One region of the Priestia sp. JSM ZJ58 genome, then DNA from elsewhere that is predicted to be linked to it. Evidence: riboswitches for the same ligand, from Rfam matches in the RefSeq annotation. Region 1 holds a riboswitch; the other holds the start of a gene.

Region 1 (6,358 bases):
GCTGAATCACATGAGGCGCTGTTCGGGTCAAATATTCGTTGCAGCCTTCATATTCTTCGCCGCCAAAATCTTCAGCGGTTAAATCAGCATCTTGAATCATCGTTCCCATTGCTCCATCGATGACGAGTATTCGCTTCTTTAGTTGTTGTTCGATAAGTGAGCTCATTTATATCTTCCTTTCTGATGTAACGAGTTGCTTGTCATGAATATAGCGTGTTAGAATTTCGGTCATTTCATAGCGCATAAACGGCGTAATTAAGTAAATACCGTCAAATAGCTCATATGCTGTATCAATTAAGTTTTTTGCAATCGCAAGGCCTTCGACTTCACCGCGAATCCGGTCATTTCCCGTTGCGTCCATACGTTCTAGAATATCTTCTGATAATTTAATTCCAGGTACTTCATGGTGAATAAATCGAGCATTTCTTGCGCTTGTTAACGGCATGATCCCGATGTATACCGGTGTTGTTAAATGTTTGGTTGCTTCATATACCTCTTCAATTTGCTTAGTTGAATAGAGAGGCTGAGTAATGAAATAGTGAGCCCCGCAGTCGATTTTCTTTTCCAAGCGCTGAACGGCTCGGTCTAAGTGACGCACGTTTGGGTTAAAGGCAGCTGCAATGGAAAAATTGGTTTTTTGACCAAGCGGTTTGCCGGAATAAGATAGTCCTTCATTAAACTGAGCGATTAAACTAATCAAGTCAAATGAAGATAAATCATAAACCGAAGTGGCGCCAGGGAAATCGCCAACTTTTGACGGATCACCGGTAATTGCAAGCACTTGATTCATTCCTAGCGTATGAAGTCCCATTAAATGAGATTGAAGTCCAATTAAATTTCGGTCGCGACAGGTAATATGAATAAGCGGTCGTGCTTTTGTTTCTTGTTGCATCAGTGTTGCCATTGCCAAGTTGCTGATGCGAGGTGAGGCAAGAGAATTATCAGCTAATGTAATAGCATCTACGCCGACTTTATCAAGTGCTTTTGCGCCTTCTAAAAATTTCGTCGGACCAAGCTGTTTAGGCGGATCCAGCTCGACGATAACCGAGCGGCGCTTCTTCACAATTTCGTGCATATGAGGTTTATCCTGCTGCTCACGCTCTTGAACCGTAACGGCTGGTCTCATTTTAACGACTTTGCTTGTAATCGGAGGCAGGTCTTTTAAGGCAGACGACATGGCGCGTACGTGAGCTGGTGTTGTACCGCAGCATCCTCCAATTAAGCGAACCCCTTGTTCGCGGAATAAACGCGCGCTTTCTACAAAGTAGTCTTCATTCGTTTCATATTCCAGCTTGCCTTCCACATACGCCGGAAGGCTGGCATTAGGGTAAGCAGATAAGAAAGCACGATCAGGAAGCGGTACTTCTTCAAGAGACTGAATCATATGATAAGGACCTAAACGGCAGTTTAGCCCGACAACATCTGCTCCCAAGTCTTCTAATTCTTTTAATGCATCTGCTAAAGGACGCCCATCTTGCAGTACGCCAATATCATGCAGGGAAACGTGGGTAATAATAGGCTTATCCGTTTCTTTTCTTGCTAGTGTAAGAACGGTCTTTAATTCTTCGAAATCATAGTATGTTTCAAATAAAAGGCCATCCACGCCTTCATTTAAAAGCCAAAACATTTGTTCACGAATGCTTCGCTTAACCTCTTCTAAGCTAATAGCATTTTTTTGGAAAGAACGAATTCCGCCGAGTGTACCAACCACGTAAGCCTGATCGTTTGCAGCTTGTTTCGCTAATTTTACACCAGCAACATTGATGTCTTTGACTGAATCTTCTAATCCATAACGGGCAAGTTTTTGATAATTAGCAGCGTACGTATTTGTTTGAATAACGTTTGCACCAGCTTCTACATAGGCTCTGTGAATACGAGAAACCTCTTCTGGTTTGGTGATATTTAGTTCTTCAAAACAGCTGTCAATACCGTGTGAGTAAAGGAGGGTACCAGTGGCACCATCCCCAATTAAAATTTTAGACTTTAAATCTTCAAGTAACCCCATGTCAAAACCTCCTTAAATTGTTCCGCTTCTATTTCACGAGTGATTCGTTTTATGCAATATGCCGATAAAATAGAAAAAGTCTTCTTAAGAAGAAGACTTTTTTCGCCTTCTTATCTTCCAAGCAATAAATTGCTTGCTGGATTTAGCACCATGTCTCTAACGACTGGTTGCTGAGGTTTCAAAGGGCCAGTCCCTCCACCTCTCATGATAAGAATCAATTGTATATAATTGAAACATATTTTTTTAAATAGAAAGAATACTTATTTAATAATTTATCTGATTTTTAGAAATTATACAACAGTAAATTGTGAATTTCCAGCAAATATTGAGGAAAATTTAAAAGCTAAAGGGAAAATATCCGTATATTTTGTTTGAAAACTGCCGTTATGTTAAGGGATAAAGGGTTTTCATGAAAAAAACAAGAAGGAAATAAAAAAACGAAAAAGGAACAGCACCGGGTGAGGCGAGGATTTACATATAAAAGGCTCGTCTTTTTTTAACCGTTTCTACATATAGTGAACTATGAAGGGTAGAAGGGTGATGGGCATGAAAAGGTGGAAACTCACGCTGCAGGTTGCTGCTACGTATGTAGGCACCGTTGTAGGAGCCGGTTTTGCAACAGGCAAGGAAATTGTTCAATTTTTTACACAGTACGGGGAACTTGGAATGGTTGGAATTTTGGTCAGCGGCTTGTTTTTTATTTGGCTAGGTTCGAAAATGATGCTGCTTTCGCACGCAATTGGGGCTTCTTCTTATCAGCAGCTTAATACATATTTATTTGGTGATGTACTTGGAAAAGCGGTAAACGGTGTAATGATCGTCATTTTATTTGGAGTAACTTCAGTCATGCTAGCGAGTACGGGGGCAATAGGAAAAGAACAGTTCGGGCTGTGGCCTCCTGTTGGGATGATTTGTACAATTGTTTTAACTTATATATTTATCGCAAGAGGAATTAACGGTATTTTAATGGTTAATTCTCTTGTTGTGCCGATGATGCTTTCATTTGCTTTTATCATCTTTGTGCCAAATGTCAGCTATTTCTCACTGATTCAAACGAAGCCAGACTTAACGCTCGTCACACAGTGGAAGTGGGCGGTTAGTCCCTTTTTATATATTTCCCTAAATCTAGCTTTGGCTCAGGCCGTTTTAGTTCCATTAGGAAGCTCCGTGAAAGATAAGAGCGTGATCAAAAAAGGGGCCGTAATAGGAGGATGTGTACTTACGTTTATGCTTGTTTCTACTCATCTTGCCCTTTCCAATTTGCCTTATTCATTTCAACTTGATATTCCTATGAGTGCCGTTGTTAAAAATATCTCAGCGTGGGTGAATGTTTTATTTACGGTAGTTGTGTTAGGTGAGATTTTTACTACATTGATTGGAAATGTATTTGGAATCGCTAAACAGCTTCAATCATTTCTTCCCCTGAATGACAAACAAGCTTTTGCGTTTATTATCTTGGCATGCTTTATTATCGGGCAATTTGGATATGCTCAGCTTCTTGAGTTTTTGTATCCGATATTTGGCTATATTGGACTAGCTTTTGTATGGATGCTATGTATTAAAAAAGAAAAAATAAGCTAAAAGCTGGATTTTGAAGAGCAGATGTGAAAAAACGAAGTTAAATGATGTGACAAGTCGATTTTACTTTGCTATAATGTAAAACAAATAAGACTCTAGCAGTCGAATATATTATCCTTCGGGGTCGGGTGTAAGTCCCAACCGGCGGTGATAAAGCATATGCTTTTAAGCCCGTGACCCGTTTTCATACGATGTATGTTAGCGGTGGATCTAGTTAAAATCTAGAGCCGACAGTAAAAGTCTGGATGGGAGAAGGATCAGGAAGCACAGTTGTTTTTTTGTGTTGTATTAGGGACAGGTTTGCCTTTTTTAAAGCTACCCTTGTTTTTGTACACAAATTATAACTGTTTATTTCGTATACAATTAGCGGAATTTTGCATAGATAAAACTGATTCAGCTCAGCCGACCCCTTGGACATTTGTTCAAGGGGCTTTTTTATTTTCAGTGGTTGGGGGAAAGATAAATATGAAAAAAAAGCAGCTGCTATTTCAAAAAGGCATAAGAAGTTGGAATAGCGCCAAAGCAGGTGAAGAAAATGTTCACAGGTATTATTGAAGAAATTGGAAAAATAAAACGGATTCAAAAGGCTACAGAAGCAATTGTTCTTACGATTGATGCGAAGACCGTGTTAGAAGATGTGAACTTAGGGGACAGCATTTCAGTTAACGGCGTTTGTTTAACCGTAACGGCTTACTCTCAAAATGAATTTACGGTCGACGTCATGCCGGAGACGATTAAAGCAAGTACCCTGCAGCTTCTAACCGTTGGATCACGTGTTAACTTAGAACGGGCGATGGCTGCAAATGGCCGCTTTGGAGGGCATTTCGTCAGCGGACACGTTGATGGAATTGGAACCATTGTAAGCAAAACACGTAAAGGAAATGCCTTTTATTATGAAATTCAAGTGGATCCTGAACTTCGTGAATTTATGATGTTAAAAGGATCTGTTTCTGTAGACGGAACAAGTCTTACTATTTTTGATGTCAGCAACCAATCATTTACTATTTCTCTTATTCCTCATACGGTACTTCACACAGTCGTGGGAGACAAACAGCGAGGAGACAAGGTGAATATTGAATGCGATATGTTAGCTAAATATATGCATCAGATGATGGCTAACAAGTCAACTCCTGGCGCCTCGAATCGGTCAGGTAATATGAAGGATTTATTGCAGCAGCATGGTTTTACAAATTAACAGTGAGGTGAAAGAGATGTTTCATAAAGTAGAAGAAGCCATTGAAGAGTTAAAAAAGGGAAAAGTGGTTATTGTATGCGACGATGAAGATCGAGAAAATGAAGGAGATTTTATTGCATTAGCCGAAAAAACGACGCCTGAGGTTATTAACTTTATGGCTACTCATGGAAGAGGATTAATTTGTACACCTGTTAATGAAGAAATTGCGCATAAATTGAATCTTCACCCGATGGTAGTGAACAATACGGATGTACATGGAACAGCATTTACAGTAAGTATTGATCATATTTCAAGTACAACAGGTATCAGTGCGTACGAACGTTCTGCTACCGTTATGGCTCTTGTAAATGAAGCAACGGTAGCAAGTGATTTTCAACGACCAGGACACATTTTTCCGTTGATTGCAAAAGACGGGGGCGTTCTGCAGCGTGCGGGTCATACAGAGGCCGCTGTTGATTTAGCCGTGTTAGCAGGAGGAAAGCCTGCGGGTGTTATTTGTGAAATCATGAATGAAGATGGAACAATGGCACGCGTACCGGATTTAACAAAAATTGCAGAGCAATTTGATTTAAAAATGATTACAATAAAAGATTTGATTGCCTACCGCCGCAAACATGACCAGCTGATTAGCCGTGAAGTAGAAGTAAGCTTACCTACGGCATTTGGTGATTTTAAGGCTGTAGGATATACAAATAAACTTGATAATAAAGAACATGTGGCTCTTATCAAGGGTGATATCGATCATAATAGCCCCGTTCTCGTGCGGGTTCACTCCGAGTGCTTGACTGGAGATGTGTTTGGCTCTGAGCGCTGTGACTGCGGTCCTCAGCTTCACGCAGCTCTTACGCAAATTGAAGAAGAAGGACGCGGCATTCTGCTGTATATGCGTCAAGAGGGCAGAGGTATTGGCTTATTAAATAAGCTAAGAGCATATAAGCTGCAGGAAGAAGGATACGATACCGTAGAAGCGAATGAAAAACTCGGGTTTGCTGCGGATTTACGAGAGTATGGAATCGGTGCTCAAATCTTAAAGGACCTTGGAGTCAAACAAATGAAGCTTTTAACGAACAATCCTCGCAAAATTACTGGGCTAAAAGGCTACGACCTTGAAGTGGTAGAGAGAGTGCCTCTTCAAATGCCGGCAGTGGATGCCAATAAAAAATACTTAGATACCAAAGCTAAAAAACTAGGTCATTTATTACATTTATAAGTTTACACTTTTTTTCGTTATAACAAATGAAGCTAATTCATGAAAAGAAATGTAAATAACTATATATTACTACTAGCAGGAGGAACAAGAGATGAATCATTTATATGAAGGAAATTTAGTTGGCACAGGATTAAAAATCGGAATCGTGGTAGGGCGTTTTAATGAATTTATTACAGGGCGTTTACTTAGTGGAGCAGAAGATGCGCTTAAACGTCACGGCGTAGCTGATGAAGATGTAGATGTGGCTTGGGTACCGGGCGCTTATGAAATTCCATTAATCGCTAAAAAATTAGCTGAATCTAAAAAATATGACGCGGTTATTACACTAGGAACGGTTATTCGAGGAGCTACTCCACACTTTGATTTTGTA
Region 2 (6,358 bases), 2.9 Mb from region 1:
CTATTTAAGGCAATAACTCTCTTTTCTCCACTTGCCTTTAGTTGTTGAACTTGATCTTCCATCAGTGAAATTAAAGGAGATACAATCAGCACCGGTCGGTTCAACACATAAGCGGGGAGCTGATAGCACAATGATTTCCCTGTTCCTGTAGGAAGAACCGCTAACACATTATGACCTGTTAAAATATCTTGAATAATCTCTTTTTGTCCTAGTCGAAATTGGCTATAGCCAAATTGTTTCTGTAGAAGTTGTTCTATCTTCACATCAAACACCACTTTTTTTAGTATCAGGTAAAATGTTTTGCTAATACGAGACGAATCTGAAAATAGGTAACGTCGTCTTTTACTTCTTCCTTTATCGCCTTTAATTTATTTGTACGCAAACTTTCAAAAGCCGAGATAATTTCTTCCTGCTGCTTAGGCGATACGTATGCATCGATTGAAAAAGATGGAACAAACAGAGCTAATTCTGCAATATGATCTTCAATTGTACTTTCTTTTAAACGCCTTATATAAGCAATTTCTTCAAGCGTCTTTCCTTTTTGAAGCCAGCTATACGTTTTTAACGTCGAGCTTGTCAAAGGCAATTCTAAATATAGATCATGCAAAAAAGAAGAAAGTACATGAAAGCTTTCATTATTTTGACTCACTTTTTCAATGATATGATGAATAACCCCTAAAAGTTGAATATGCACATAATGCTCATCGAGTTCATATTGATATGCTAACTGATTTTTTGTAAAGCCTACTCTTTCGTATCCAGTCAGTTGCAAAACAAAAAGAGACGCATCCCGTTCCGTACAATCTTTCAAGCACGTTCGGAGCTCTTTGAATAGCTCGGCGGCTAACTCTTGACGCGTTTGCTTTTGAGACATAATATACGTTTTGACCCATTGAATGACCTCAGGATTTTTGGAAATGGGTAAAAACCCTTTTTGAAAATACTGTAGGTTGGATAAGGTCTGAATGAACAAAGTGATTCTTGCTAAAAATAATTGAGTACTGCTTGCGAATTTCCATCCGTCTAAAGCTGGATGAAAGGGCCGAGCCGTCAGTTCATCTTCAAGGCGTGTTCGTCCCTTATCTGTCATCACATACTTTTGATTTTCAGTTTCTTCGATATACTGCTGTTCTTTTAAATATGCAACGCAGGTTTCAAAAGACCGTTTATCTAAGTAAAGAAATGACTGAAAAAGAAAAGAGATTCCAAAAATTTTTCCGTCTTGAATTGTTTGCGCTGACTTTTTACCTGTTAATAAATGATAAATACCATAGGCGGTTCGCTCACCTTTTAACTGTTTTATACAAAATAAAATGCTAACTTGAATATAATTCAAAGGTGTCAACTTCCTTTCTCATTCATTGTACCAAAAGTGACCAATAGCATGTGAGATAAAGGCTTTTTAGCTCTTTCCTTTATGTATCAAAACGTTTGGATAAGTGAAGAAACCTTGATTTGATAAGCATTCTCAGTGACTTTTCTATTGAAAAGTTTTATAAATCATTTTACAATGAATAAGGAGAAATTTCACTCTTGATTCGCGAAGAGATTATATAATAAGAAATTTTCGAACACTTTACAGGAGGTCTTGTTATGCCAAAATATACAATTGTTGATAAAGATACTTGCATCGCATGCGGCGCTTGCGGAGCAGCAGCACCAGACATTTATGATTATGATGATGAAGGTATTGCATTCGTAACATTAGATGATAACCAAGGTGTAGTAGAAATTCCAGAAGATCTAGAAGATGATATGATGGATGCAATGGAAGGCTGCCCTACGGATTCAATTCGCGTAGCGGATGAAAAATTCGAAGGCGATGCTAATAAATTCGAATAAGTATTGAACAAACCTGTAGTATAGTACATGCTGCAGGTTTTTTTTTATATAAAAATCGCTCTCCCCGGGAGAGCGATTGAATTAAACAGCAACGCGGCGCGTGATCCATTGCTTCATTTTTGAAAACAATAAGACAAAAATAACCCCTGTTGCTGCTCCTTTTATTAAGTTAAACGGCAAAATACCTGCAACGATATATTGACGCGCTTGTTCACTAGACATTTCTGGCGATTGTAAGAAGATTGTATACGCCGGTAAAAAGACATAATAATTTAAGACAGCCATGAGTACCGTCATTACAACCGTACCCGTAACCAAACCTATCGTTACGCCTTTAGCTGTTTTAAATCGACGGAACATATATGATACAGGAAGAACGAACAGTAAACCAGCTACAAAGTTCGCCACTTGACCAACCGGAACCCCTGTAGCACTTCCTTGAATTAAATAATTCAATAAATTTTTTATTCCTTCTACTATAACAGCAGCCATAGGTCCAAATACAAGTGCTGCTACGAGTGCAGGAATTTCGCTAAAATCAATTGTTAAAAACGGAGGTAATCCAGGAATCGGAAAATTAATCATCATTAAAATGTAAGCAATACTGCTTAACATTCCTAGTATAACCAGCTTTTGAGTTTTCTTACTTTGTTGCATCTTGCCTCTCTCCTTCTTTGTGATCCACTCTTCAAAGAAGAAAGGTTCAACTTCATATCCCCACGCAAAAACCTCCCAACAAATGATTCGTTGAGAGGAGACATGGCAGGCATATTTAATAAACGTTCATCACATTAGGTTTTGAACGCTGAACCTCCACCTTCTCCCATCCAGACTGTACTGTCGGCTTTGGAATTTCACCAAATCTGCTCGTATGTATTACATATAAGCTCGCGGGCTCAAAACAATTTGTTTTTTTACCGCCGGTCGGGAATTTCACCCTGCCCCGAAGATAGATCAATATTTAATTATGAATTTATTATATGTTATCTCGAATTAAAAGTAAATAAAGAAGTTTTTTTAATTCCTATTAAATTGATGTCTTTTATAAACTTCATTACTGTTTTATATGTAAAATAAGGAAATAAGTGCATAACCAACAGCATTATGACATATTTATAGTTTCAATTTTACGTTTACAATTGTGTATTTGATAACTAATTGTAAAGTTTAAAAAATATAATTGACAGAATTTTTTTAACATGGTAAATTATCAAATATTTGATGATAGTAAAATCCAAGGGAGATGTTCACGTCATGTATAACGTATTAGTAGCTGATTCAATTAGCAATGAAGGTCTTGCTCCACTACTTGAAGCTCCTCATGTGAATCTTACGCGAAAAAAAGTTGAAGAAGTTGAGAATGATTTGCATACGTACGATGCGCTTTTAGTACGGAGTGCTACGACGGTTACAGAGGATTTGCTGGCAAAAATGCCGAATTTAAAAATTGTTGCTCGCGCTGGAGTAGGTGTCGATAATATTGATATTGAAGCCTCAACCAAACGAGGGGTTGTCGTTATTAACGCGCCGAACGGAAATACCATTTCAACGGCGGAACATACATTTGCTATGATGGCTAGCTTGTTTCGGCATATCCCCCAAGGAAATGCTTCAGTCAAAGCGCGCGAATGGAACCGCTCAGCATTTGTTGGAACAGAGCTTAATCGCAAACACCTGGGCATTATCGGATTTGGAAGAATTGGCTCAGAGCTTGCTAAACGCGCAAAAGCCTTCAATATGAGCGTTCACGTTTACGATCCTTTTTTAACCTCTTCCCGAGCTGAAAAGCTAGGCGTAGAACTATTATCCCTGGATGAATTACTAGCAGCAGCGGATGTAATTACCGTACACACTCCGCTTACGAAAGAAACCAAGGGATTGCTCAATCATGAAACATTAGCCAAAACAAAGAAGGGTGTATTTTTATTAAACTGCGCACGCGGCGGGATCATTGATGAAAAAGCCTTAGTTCATTATTTAGAAATTGGCCATGTTCAAGGTGCAGCTATTGACGTATTTGAAGTTGAACCGCCGATTGATAACCCTTTGTTACATTTTGATCAAGTTATTACAACTCCCCATTTAGGAGCTTCTACAAAAGAAGCCCAGCTTAACGTTGCTGAAGACGTGGCACATGACGTTCTGCGTTTTCTAGAAGGTAATCCTGTAAGTTCATCCATTAATTTACCAACGCTTTCTAAAGAAGTTTTTGAAAAAATTCAGCCGTTTACGAGCCTTACTAAACAAATGGGAGCTATTTTATCTCAATGCATGCGAGAACCCGTTCAGCATATCTCGATCTCCTACGGAGGTACAGTGACGGATTTAGAAACCACTTATATTACACGGAGCTTGTTATCAGGCTTTTTAACCCATCGTATTGACTCACCTGTTAACGAAGTCAATGCTTCTATGATTGCCAAAGAACGAGGAATTACATTTGGTGAAAAAACATCGGAAGATACGCAAGGATATTCTAATATAATTGACGTTACAGTAACAGGCGAACAGCGTACATTTACCATTACGGGCACTTATATAGCAGGATATGGACCTCGAATTGTTAATATTGATTCGTTTGATATTGATTTTTATCCAGAAGGACATCTTCTTTATATCCGTCACAGTGATCAGCCCGGAGTTATTGGAAATGTAGGGAAAGTACTTGGAGATTTACGTATTAACATTGCTACCATGCAAGTGGGACGTAAGCAAAAAGGCGGAGAAGCCATTATGATGCTCACGTTTGATAAACTTTTAGATGATTCTGTCATCACTTCATTAAAACAAACAAGCGAAATCGTGACCATACAGCGCATTGAGTTGTGACATTGAAAAAAGAGCCTTAACGGCTCTTTTTTTATGGACTTATTTTTAACACTTGTCCTGCATTTAAAGCGGTGTTCTCTAAATGATTCCACTTTCTTAGCTGCTCCACATCGACTTCATATTTGGCCGCAAGTTCAGATAATGTATCTCCTTGATGGATAAGAATACAGTTATCAGAAGCCTGATGTAACTGCTGAAAAACCGTGGCAGCTAAATCGTTTTTTACGTATGCCGATAGTTTTTGCTTGTCCAATTTGGCGAGTGGGTTTACCGCATTGGTTTTATCCGGATTCCAACTTCCTTGATGAACTTCAAAATGCAAATGTGCACCTGAAGATCGTCCTGTATTGCCAACCCATCCAATGTTTTGACCTGCGGCTACAGAATTCCCTTCTGCAACAAGTCGTTTCTCTAGATGAGCATAGACCGTTTCGTATCCATTCGTTTGTTTGATAAAAACAACTTGCCCGTATGTATTTGAATAATAAGAGCGGCTCACCACTCCTTTTGCAACAGCATACACCTGTGTACCAACAGGTGCTGCTATATCGATTCCAAAGTGTTTGGCGTGACGAGAACCAAATATATCAGTTAAGACTCCTTCAACCGGCCACTCCCACTGCTTCTCTTCTGCCTTTACCATTTGCCCGCCCAAAAATAAAAGACCTATACACAATCCCATCACTAATACAACCAATATTCTTCTTAACACGTCAATCATGAAGAAAGAACCTCCTATGTAGATCATTGCACACAAAACATACTATATGCCAATTCCTTCTCTTTTAGACTTGTTTATAGAAAAAATAAAGAGATGTGATTCTCCAATGAATCACATCTCTTTGCTATTCTTAATATTTCAGCCGAAGACAAACTGTTATTTAGCATGTGTTTACTTTGGCAGTTTGATAAAGAAAGTTGTTCCTTCATTTAATTCACTTTCAACCGCAATAATCCCTTGGTGTGCCTCCACGATATTTTTAGCGATCGCAAGCCCAAGACCAGTTCCTGACTTTCCTCTCGTTCTGGCTTTATCAGCTTTATAAAATCGCTCGAATACAAACGGAAGATCTTCTTTTGGAATCCCTGCTCCCGTATCTTGAACAGAAAGATGGATTTCGGATTGACTTTTATCAAGATGCAGCTTTACTTCTCCGTAGTCATCCGTATGACGAATGGCATTATCAATTAAGTTTGTCAGCACTTGTTCCATACGGTCTGAATCAATCATCGCTTCAAATTCATCTTCTATTTTTCCATTAAGAGACAGTTTAATATGTTTTTCTTTAGCTAACCCTTGAAACTTGCGCAAAACACGTTCTGTAAATTCAACCATTGCTACAGATTCTAAGTGAAGCTGCACATGTCCCGCTTCCATTCGCGCTAAATCTAAAAGTTCATTTACAAGCCGGCCCATACGGAGTGATTCATCATAAATCACCTGTGCAATTTCTTTCTTTTCTTCATCCGTACTTGCAATATCGTCAATAATAGCTTCACTATAACCTTGAAGCATAGAAATAGGTGTACGCAATTCATGAGACACGTTTGCAATAAAATCTTTTCTCGATTTATCAAGTTTACGCTCTTCAGACATGTCTCGCAGTACAGCTACAGCACCGCGGATTTTCGTTTGATTATAGAGCGGTGACATTAAAATGACCCACGTTTTCCCTTGAATTTTCAA

What was found. A riboswitch is a leader RNA that binds a small molecule or an ion and turns the genes downstream of it on or off. The one in region 1 is predicted to bind FMN.
Region 2: another riboswitch for FMN. It lies ahead of ACH6EI_RS02705 (ECF transporter S component); the one in region 1 lies ahead of ribE (riboflavin synthase).

Annotation. Positions count from the first base shown of each region.
Region 1 covers NZ_JBISEM010000001.1:3,455,082-3,461,439, reverse strand. Annotated here, with positions in the region: gene metH (methionine synthase) at 1-166, opposite strand, end outside; gene ACH6EI_RS18070 (bifunctional homocysteine S-methyltransferase/methylenetetrahydrofolate reductase) at 167-2,005, opposite strand; SAM riboswitch class I at 2,113-2,219, opposite strand; gene ACH6EI_RS18065 (YkvI family membrane protein) at 2,552-3,586, shown strand; FMN riboswitch at 3,694-3,844, shown strand; gene ribE (riboflavin synthase) at 4,119-4,778, shown strand; gene ACH6EI_RS18055 (bifunctional 3,4-dihydroxy-2-butanone-4-phosphate synthase/GTP cyclohydrolase II) at 4,795-5,988, shown strand; gene ribH (6,7-dimethyl-8-ribityllumazine synthase) at 6,080-6,358, shown strand, end outside.
Region 2 covers NZ_JBISEM010000001.1:520,417-526,774, reverse strand. Annotated here, with positions in the region: gene ACH6EI_RS02720 (RecQ family ATP-dependent DNA helicase) at 1-263, opposite strand, end outside; gene ACH6EI_RS02715 (YpbB family protein) at 287-1,336, opposite strand; gene ACH6EI_RS02710 (ferredoxin) at 1,594-1,842, shown strand; gene ACH6EI_RS02705 (ECF transporter S component) at 1,924-2,499, opposite strand; FMN riboswitch at 2,654-2,797, opposite strand; gene serA (phosphoglycerate dehydrogenase) at 3,097-4,671, shown strand; gene ACH6EI_RS02695 (peptidoglycan DD-metalloendopeptidase family protein) at 4,703-5,392, opposite strand; gene ACH6EI_RS02690 (ATP-binding protein) at 5,564-6,358, opposite strand, start outside.